4 regions of the Pararhizobium sp. A13 genome follow, and region 3 is predicted to be linked to each of the others. Evidence: predicted binding sites of a transcription regulator. Region 3 holds the regulator's gene; each other region holds the start of a gene.
The links. Region 3 encodes PhoB, which activates phosphate uptake and scavenging genes when phosphate is short. Its sites were predicted from a motif close to TGTCATNNANCTGTCAT; they were not measured.
Positions count from the first base shown of each region.

Region 1: WI754_RS12140 (PhoX family phosphatase) is a predicted target of PhoB. The motif match lies at 1,432-1,448, and genes of this name have one in related genera.
Region 2: WI754_RS16730 (LTA synthase family protein) is a predicted target of PhoB. The motif match lies at 1,322-1,338, and genes of this name have one in related genera.
Region 4: WI754_RS16660 (UDP-2,3-diacylglucosamine diphosphatase) is a predicted target of PhoB. The motif match lies at 1,269-1,285, and genes of this name have one in related genera.

Region 1 covers NZ_CP149510.1:2,476,972-2,479,176, forward strand. Annotated here, with positions in the region: gene WI754_RS12140 (PhoX family phosphatase) at 1-1,365, opposite strand, end outside; gene WI754_RS12145 (DUF2339 domain-containing protein) at 1,552-2,205, shown strand, end outside.
Region 2 covers NZ_CP149510.1:3,387,716-3,389,920, reverse strand. Annotated here, with positions in the region: gene WI754_RS16730 (LTA synthase family protein) at 1-1,286, opposite strand, end outside; gene WI754_RS16725 (NAD+ synthase) at 1,578-2,205, shown strand, end outside.
Region 3 covers NZ_CP149510.1:1,601,125-1,603,329, forward strand. Annotated here, with positions in the region: gene phoU (phosphate signaling complex protein PhoU) at 1-697, shown strand, start outside; gene phoB (phosphate regulon transcriptional regulator PhoB) at 817-1,500, shown strand; gene WI754_RS07750 (GcrA family cell cycle regulator) at 1,571-2,095, opposite strand.
Region 4 covers NZ_CP149510.1:3,372,861-3,375,065, reverse strand. Annotated here, with positions in the region: gene WI754_RS16665 (NADP-dependent malic enzyme) at 1-1,136, opposite strand, end outside; gene WI754_RS16660 (UDP-2,3-diacylglucosamine diphosphatase) at 1,339-2,178, shown strand.

The DNA.
Region 1 (2,205 bases), 880 kb from region 3:
GTCGGAGGCAAGACGGGTGTTGATCAGAACATCGGCCTGCGAGCCAAAACCGTTCGCCTCCGTCAGCGGACCTTCGCCATGGATCAGCGGCATCCACTCGATCGTGCCGTCGGCATCGAACTTCGCCACATAGAGCGTGCCCTCGTCGAGGATATCCATGTTGGCGGCGCGGTCGTTCGGGTTGAACGTGCCCTTGGTCACGAACTTGTAGACATAGTCGAAGCGCTCGTCGTCGCCGCAGTAGAACACGACGCGGCCATCCTTGTTGACGACCGATTCGGCGCCCTCGTGCTTGAAGCGGCCGAGCGCCGTGCGCTTTTTCGGTATCGAGGTCGGGTCCATGACATCGACTTCGACGATCCAGCCGAAGCGGTTGGCCTCTGCCGGTTCCTTGGAGACATCGAAGCGGTCGTAGAATTTCGACCATTCATACGTGCCGCCCGGCGCGCCGAGCCGCTTCAGCTGCTTGAACTCCGGATGATCCTCGGCGATCTCACCACCGAAATAGCCGTTGAAGTTCTCCTCGGCCATCACGTAGGTGCCCCAGGCGGTGACGCCGCCGGCACAGTTGTTGATGGTGCCGAAGACTTGCTTGCCGGTCGGATCGGATGGCGTCTTCACCCGCTCGTGGCCCGCGACGGGACCGGAAAGCTGCATCTCGGTCTTGACGGTGATGCGGCGATTGTATTTGCCGTCGAGCACCGGCTGCCATTTGCCGTCGACCTTGCGGATTTCGACGATCGTGCCGCCATGCGCGGCCATTTCGATATCGACGAGGTCCTTGGTGTATTCGCCGAGCTTGACCTTTTCCTCTTCCTTGCCGTCCTTCATTTCCTTCACGACCGACGCGAACTTCGGAAACATGATCTCGGCATTGGTATATTCGTGATTGACGACGAGCAGGCCGTGATCCGGATTGCCGTCCAGCGGAATGAAGCCGACGTAATCGTTGTTGTAGCCGAACAGCTTTTCCTGCGCCGCAGCCGTCTGGTTCAGCGGGTCGAAGTCCGGGCTGTCGGCAAAAAGCTTGTCGCCCCAACGCAGAAGGATATCAGCGTCATAACCTTCGGCGACGTGATGGGTCTCGTCGACGCCGGCCTCGATCTCCGTGAAGTCGAAGCTGGAAAGGTTGCCATTGGCGCGCGCATCGTCCGCGGTCAGGATCGCAAGCGGGCTGACTGTGGTGGAGATGGCCGCGACCGCAAGCGAGCCGGCCATGAACGACCGGCGCGAAAAGCGATGATTGATGATATCGCCCATCGTCGGGTTGGTGGAACAGTTCTGGCCGATATCTTCGAGCGCTTCGCGCCGGTCGGTCAACGTCTCGATTTCTGGGGCGGTTGTCGGGGCAGCAACGTGATCCATGATTCACTCTCCTCTTTGTCCGGAACCTGCGCAAAGGCGCGTCGAAACATGCATAGCCACCGTATAATGACAGGTTCGCGACAATCCGTTGAAGAGATTGCTGTCCTCAACCGTCTTCGATTTGGACTGCGAGCGAAAAGCTGTATGGTCGATGCTGTTGCGCCACTACGGCCTTGAGGAGAAAACATGATCGAAGTCATTGCTTTCGTTGCCTTTGGCATCGCACTGGCGGCGCTTCTCAACGGACGCAAGACGGCCGAGCGGCTGGAGGCCGAGATTGCGGCACTCAAGGAAGAGTTGAAGCGGATCGAGGACCTGCAGCGCGCGATTCCCACAGTGGATATCCTTGCGGAAGCTGTGGAGCAAACCGAGCCGGTGAAAAGCCTCCCGCAGCCGGTCGAACCCGCAATTGTGGAGCGCAAGCGTCTCTCCGAAATCAGGAAGGGCGACGCGATTTTCGGCGGGCCGCCGCCCAGCCAGGATGCCGTCGAAAAGGCGTCGCGCGGCGAGCCTGTGGCTGCGAGATCTGCCCCAGCTTCAGTGATCGACGCCGTCGCACCACGACCGAAGGAAAGCCTCGAAAGCCGCCTTGGTGCGCGCTGGGCCGTTTGGGTCGGCGGCATCGCGCTGGCGCTTGGCGGCATCTTCATGGTCAAATATTCGATCGACGCGGGTCTGCTCAGCCCCGCGGTGCGGCTGTTCATGGCGGCCGTCTTCGGTCTCGTCCTGATGGGCATAGGCGAATTTGTCCGCCGTCGATCCGTGCCTCTGGTCGCGGACACGTTCCAGAACGCGATGATCCCCGGTATCCTCACGGCGGCGGGCGCGGTCACGCTGTTC
Region 2 (2,205 bases), 1.8 Mb from region 3:
ACGGTGAAGAAGAAGAACGGATCGCGCAGCTGATCGGCCTCGCGGATGATCTCCTTCGTCAGCGATTCGTCGGAAGCGAAGATGCCGCGCTTCTGCATGGCCGGCAGGTTCTCTTCCGACCGGAACTGTTCGAAGCCGAAGGCCTTGTAGACGGCACTGCGGTTCCAGAACCATTTCTGGAACGGATGCACGGCGCGGGCGACATAACCTTCGCCGCGGAAGAAGGTGGCAAGCGACGGGATCGGATTGCGGATATACTGCTGGTAGGGAATGCTGCCATAGGGCAGGAAGGCATTCGAAAAGCCGGTCAGTGCTTCGAACTCGACATTGGCGGTCATGCCGCCGAATTCCGGCGAAAGCACGTTGCCGGACTGCATCTTACGGATGGTCGGCATCGGATCGGGCGACAGCTTGACGTTCGGCAGGCGGGTCGGATCCCAGAAGGATTCACTCATCAGCACGATGACGTCCGGCTTGCCACGATGCGTCGTGCCGGCCGGCACCGGCTTCGTCGGGATCTTGTCGATGGCATCGGACATGTAGCCCGCCGGCGCCGTGACGTTTGCCATCGGCAGGTTGAGGGCGAACGCCATGACGAAACCGTTGTGGCGATAGTTTTCCGTCTGGTCCCACATGATCGGAATGATCTGCAGCCGATCGCGTATCCAGGAGAAATTGTTGTAGTCCATGATGTGGTAGAAGGAGGCGAGCAGCGGCAGGGCCACCGCCAGCCGGGTCAGGCGCTGGCGGCGTGTCAACAGCGGAAAGCGGCGCCAGGCGAAACGGGCAAGCCAGGCAAGGGCGATGATCGAGGCGATAAGGCCGACGACAATGCCGGCCGCCGTCCAGGGGCGGTCCCGCACCAGGACCGGCATCAGTTCCATGATCTGGCGCCCGAACAGGAAGTCCGTGGGATAGAGCGGGTCTGAGAGGAAAATCTGCTTCTGGCGGCTGACGAGGGCCGGGATCAGTGCGAGCGGCGCGATGAAAATAATGCTGTAGTTTTCGCGTCCGAACGCCGCGTCGAGTGCCAGGAAGACGAAAAAGAAGACGCCGGCCGTTGTCCAGGCGGGGCGCACCGGATCAAGGAAATACGAGACTGCCTCGGAGGCCGAATCGCGCGTGATCCATTCAACGGCGAAGATGAGCGTGATCGACAGGAGCAGCGACAGGCAGAGGCGTCCCGCGATCGACAGCAGCTTGCTGTTACGGGCGCCGAAAGCGATTGGGGGACCGTAGACCTCGGTGGCGGTAGCAGTACGCACTGCCGATTCAAAACTGGCCAAGGCCCTCTCCAATTTTCATAAAACTGTCGTCTCAATGTCATACAGATGTCATGTTGAACGCAGGATGAATAAGCCGGGTAAGGTTTTTCCAGTGCTTTTTCTGTCGGGATCCGAGACGCGAAACGTGCGCGCCGGGGCATTCCTGTGGTTGTGCTGCGGGTCTCAAATCCCGAGCGGACGCTTTTTTTCTATTTTCACGGCAGGCACGGGTTTTTTTGGCGCGGAATGCGTTAGATATCTCCCCGGGTGCCGCCGCATCCGCGACAGCAAGACAAAGTACGGGCCTGTTTCATGACCGCGCAAAAGACCATTTCGACCACGTTTCGCATCGCCGTTGCCCAACTCAACCCGGCCGTCGGCGATATCGTCGGCAACCTTGCCAAGGCGCGCGAAGCGCGCGCCGACGCCGCCCGCAACGGGGCCGACCTGCTTCTTCTGACGGAACTCTTCATCTCCGGTTATCCGCCGGAAGATCTGGTCCTGAAGCCGGCCTTTCTCAAAGCCTGCCAGAAGGCGGTCGATGCGCTCGCGGCGGATACGGCCGACGGCGGTCCGGGCGTCGTCGTCGGCTTTCCGCGTCAGGGCGAGGCGGGACGACACAATTCCGTTGCGGTTCTCGACGGGGGCCGGGTGTTGGTCGTTCGCGACAAGATCGATCTGCCGAACTATGGCGAATTCGACGAAAAGCGCGTTTTCACCGAAGGTGCTATGCCGGGGCCGGTCAATTTCCGCGGCGTGCGGCTCGGCATCCCGATCTGCGAGGAAATCTGGAACGACATGGGGGTATGCGAGACGCTGGCGGAAAGCGGCGCGGAAATCCTGCTCGTGCCCAATGGCTCGCCGTATTATCGCGGCAAGATCGACGTGCGCCACCAAGTCGTGCTTCGCCAGGTGATCGAGACCGGCTTACCGATGATCT
Region 3 (2,205 bases):
TGTTTCCGTCTATGACGAAGACCTCAAATACCTCAACCGGCGCATCTCCGAGATGGGCGGTCTTGCCGAGCAGATGGTCGCCGAATCCGTGCGCGCGCTGGTCAATGCCGACCTCGCGCTTGCTCAGAAGGTCATCTCCGACGATACCATCCTCGACGAGGCCGAGCGCCAGATCGGCGAAAAGGCGATCGTCACCATCGCCAAGCGCCAGCCGATGGCCGCCGACCTGCGCGAAATCATGGGTTCCATCCGTATTGCCGCAGATCTCGAGCGCGTCGGCGATCTCGGCAAGAACACGGCAAAGCGGGTGATCGCGGTTTCCAGCGCCAGCTTGCCGCGCCAGCTCGCCCGGGGCCTCGAGCACCTGGCCGAACTCGCGCTGATGCAGCTCAAGGAAGTGCTCGACGTCTATGCGTCGCGTTCGCCGGAAAAGGCCAACAGCATTCGCGAGAGGGACAACGAAATCGACGCGATTTACACGTCGCTGTTTCGCGAACTCTTGACCTACATGATGGAAGATCCGCGCAACATCACGCCGTGCACGCATCTTCTGTTCTGCGCCAAGAACATCGAGCGCATCGGCGACCATGCCACCAACATTGCCGAAACGATTTACTACATGGCGACCGGCGCCCAGCCGGTTGGTGAACGTCCGAAGGACGATACTGCCAACACCGTCGGCGCGATCGGCAATTGATTTTGCTGCGCCGGATCAAACAGAAGTAAGTGAATTCTTACATTTGACTGCCCGGCCGGCCTTGGGCCGCCGGGCGAGCCCCTTGCAATGAGGGCAAGGCGTCAAGGAGTTGAGACCGCATGCTGCCAAGAATTGCCGTTGTCGAAGACGAGGAGGCGCTGAGCGTTCTCCTGCGTTACAATCTTGAGGCCGAAGGGTTTGAAGTTGATACGATCAACCGTGGCGATGAAGCGGAAATCCGCCTTCAGGAACGCCTGCCGGATCTCTTGATCCTCGATTGGATGCTGCCGGGTGTTTCCGGCATCGAGCTGTGCCGCCGGCTTCGCCAGCGCTCTGAGACCGAGCGCCTGCCGATCATCATGCTGACGGCGCGCGGCGAAGAGAGCGAACGGGTACGCGGTCTTGCCACCGGCGCCGACGATTATGTGGTCAAGCCGTTCTCGACCCCGGAGCTGATGGCACGCGTCAAGGCAATGCTGCGCCGCGCCAAACCGGAAGTGCTGTCGACGCTGCTGAAATGTGGCGATATCGAACTCGACCGCGAAACCCACCGCGTCCACCGCAAGACCCGCGAGGTCCGATTGGGCCCGACCGAATTCCGGCTGCTGGAATTCTTCATGGCCTCGCCCGGCCGGGTCTTTTCGCGCTCGCAGCTCTTGGATGGCGTCTGGGGTCACGACATCTACGTCGACGAGCGCACTGTCGACGTTCACGTCGGCCGCCTGCGCAAGGCACTGAACTTCTCCAACATGCAGGACGTGATCCGCACCGTGCGCGGCGCCGGATATTCACTGGAGAGCTGATTGCATTTTGAGCGACGCATGAAAAAAGGGGCCGGCTGGCCCCGTTTTTCATGTTCAGCAATCCGTCGTCTCAGCGAGCCCGGCGGCGCTCGCCGGAAGGCTGGTAGGCCAGCTTCGCGTGGAAGGTGCAGTAGGGCGAAGTGTCGGGCGAGTCGTTGCCGCAGAAGTGGAACTCTTCCTTCATCGGATCGCCGATCGGCCACTTGCAGGTGCGGTCGGTAAGCTGGGTCAGTGCCAGACGGCGAGACATCGGCACGACCACGTTGCTGACCGGTGCGACGTCCTGATCCTCGATGGCGTCGATTTCCACCTCTTCCTTCATGACGGTGGCACCCGTGGTGCGTGTCACGGTGCGGGTGGTCATGCGCGCGGCGTAGTTGGGCGCACGCGGCGCGGACGTTGCTGGACGTTTGGTGCGGGCGGTGGTCGCGGTGCTGCCACCGGCCTTGGCACGGCCAGGCAGGCAAAGTCGGTGGACCTTGCCGATAACCGCGTTTCGGCTGACGCCGCCGAGCTGGGCGGCGATCTGGCTCGCGCTCAATCCTTCTGACCACAACTTCTTGAGTTTCTCGACCCGCTCGTCAGTCCAGTTCATGGTCTTCTCTCCATTCACAGCGTTGGTGATGGTCGAATCCTCCACCGACCCCCGGACAGGTGCCGAGGTTGAAACGCGATAACTCTTTTGGTGACTAGGTCCGCCGCATG
Region 4 (2,205 bases), 1.8 Mb from region 3:
TAGGCGCGGGCGGCGACATCCGACGGCTCCTCGCGGGCAAGGGCTGCAATGGCGCGCACGGCCGCCATCTTCATTTCCTCGTTGATCGTCCGGGCGCTGCAATCGAGCGCACCGCGGAAGATGTAGGGGAAACACAGGACGTTGTTGACCTGGTTGGGGAAATCCGAGCGGCCGGTGCAGATCATCGCGTCCGGGCGCGCCGCGCGCGCGACTTCCGGCATGATTTCGGGATTGGGGTTGGCGAGCGCCATGATCAGCGGCTTTTCCGCCATCTGCACCAGTAGCTCAGGCTTCAGGACGCCGGCGGCCGAAAGGCCGAGGAAGACATCGGCACCGGCAATGCTGTCGGCGAGCACCCGGTTGGCGCTGTCCTGGGCGTAGATCGACTTCCACTCGTCCATCAGCACTTCGCGGCCGAGATAGACGAGGCCTTCGAGATCGTGCACCCAGATGTTTTCGCGCCGGGCGCCAAGCGTCACCAGGAGATTGAGGCAGGCGAGCGCTGCCGCGCCCGCGCCCGACGTGACGATCTTTGCCTTGGCAATGTCCTTGCCGGCGAGTTCGAGGCCGTTGAGGATGGCAGCTGCCACGATGATCGCGGTTCCATGCTGATCATCATGGAAAACCGGAATATCCATCTTCTCGCGCAGCCGGCGCTCCACTTCGAAACATTCCGGGGCCTTGATATCTTCCAGGTTGATGCCGCCGAAGGTCGGCTCAAGTGCTGCGATGACATTGACCATCTGGTCGATCTCGGGCGCGTCGATCTCGATGTCGAATACGTCGATACCTGCGAATTTCTTGAAGAGGACGGCCTTGCCTTCCATCACCGGCTTGGAGGCAAGCGGTCCGATATTGCCGAGCCCGAGCACTGCCGTGCCGTTGGAAACGACAGCGACCAGATTGGCGCGGGCCGTATAATCGGCGGCAGTCGACGGATCGTCTCGGATGGCGAGGCAAGGGGCGGCGACGCCCGGTGAATAAGCGAGCGCCAGATCGCGCTGGTTGCCAAGCGGCTTGGTCGGCTGGATTTCGAGCTTGCCGGGACGCGGATAGCGATGGAAGAACAGCGCCTGTTCGTCGAGATCGCCGCTTGCTGGAACCGTTGGGGTCTTGGCTTTGTCGCCGGTGCTCATTTTCGTGAATCCTTCCCTTTTCGTCGCGGCTCTTTTTGCACGAAACGAACGCCCCGTACAGTTTCGAACCGCTCGATTGTCCCTGGTTTTCCGGGGCAGCCGTCTCAACCGGGAAATGGCCGATCCACAGGCTGTCATTCTCCTGAAACAAGAGTCTGTTTTTGACAGGGGTAAAAGAGGCCCGATAGATCTGCGAGGCAGTATGACTGAGAAAGAGCAAGACCCAGCCATTCGCCGTTTCAGGACCCTGTTCATTTCCGATGTGCATCTGGGATCGAAAGCGGCCAAGACCGACTATCTTCTGGATTTCCTGCGCGCCAACGAGGCTGAGACGATCATCCTTGTCGGCGACATCGTCGATGGTTGGCGCCTGAAGCGCAGCTGGTATTGGCCGCAGGCGTGCAACGATGTCGTGCAGAAGCTTTTGCGCAAGGCCCGCAAGGGCAGCCGCATCATCTATATTCCCGGCAACCACGACGAATTCATGCGCGATTTCCCTGGTGTGCATTTCGGTGGCATCGAGGTTGCCCAACGGCATATGCATGAGGGTGCCGATGGTCAGAAATATCTGGTGCTGCACGGCGATGAATTCGATGTGGTGGTGCGCAATGCGCGGCTGCTCGCCTATCTCGGCGATTGGGCCTATGACATGGCGATCCTCATCAATATCGGCCTGTCCGCCGTCCGCCGTCGTCTCGGGTTGCCTTATTGGTCGTTCTCAGCCTGGGCGAAGCTGCAGGTCAAGCATGCCGTCAATTTCATTGGCGAATTCCAGCGCGTGGTGGCCGAGGAGGCGCGTCGGGAAAATGCCGACGGGGTGATCTGCGGCCACATCCATCACGCCGTGATCGAGGATATCGGTGGCGTCCGCTACATCAATACCGGCGACTGGGTGGAAAGCTGCACGGCGATCGCCGAGCATCACGACGGCACGATGGAGCTGATCACCTGGCGTGAGCTGAGCGGCGTTCCCGCCGTTCGCGAGGATACGACCGAGATCGAAGTGATGATGGCGCGGGCTCTTTCGCAACAGGCGGCATAAAAGCAACCGCACAACGAGTGTAGGGGA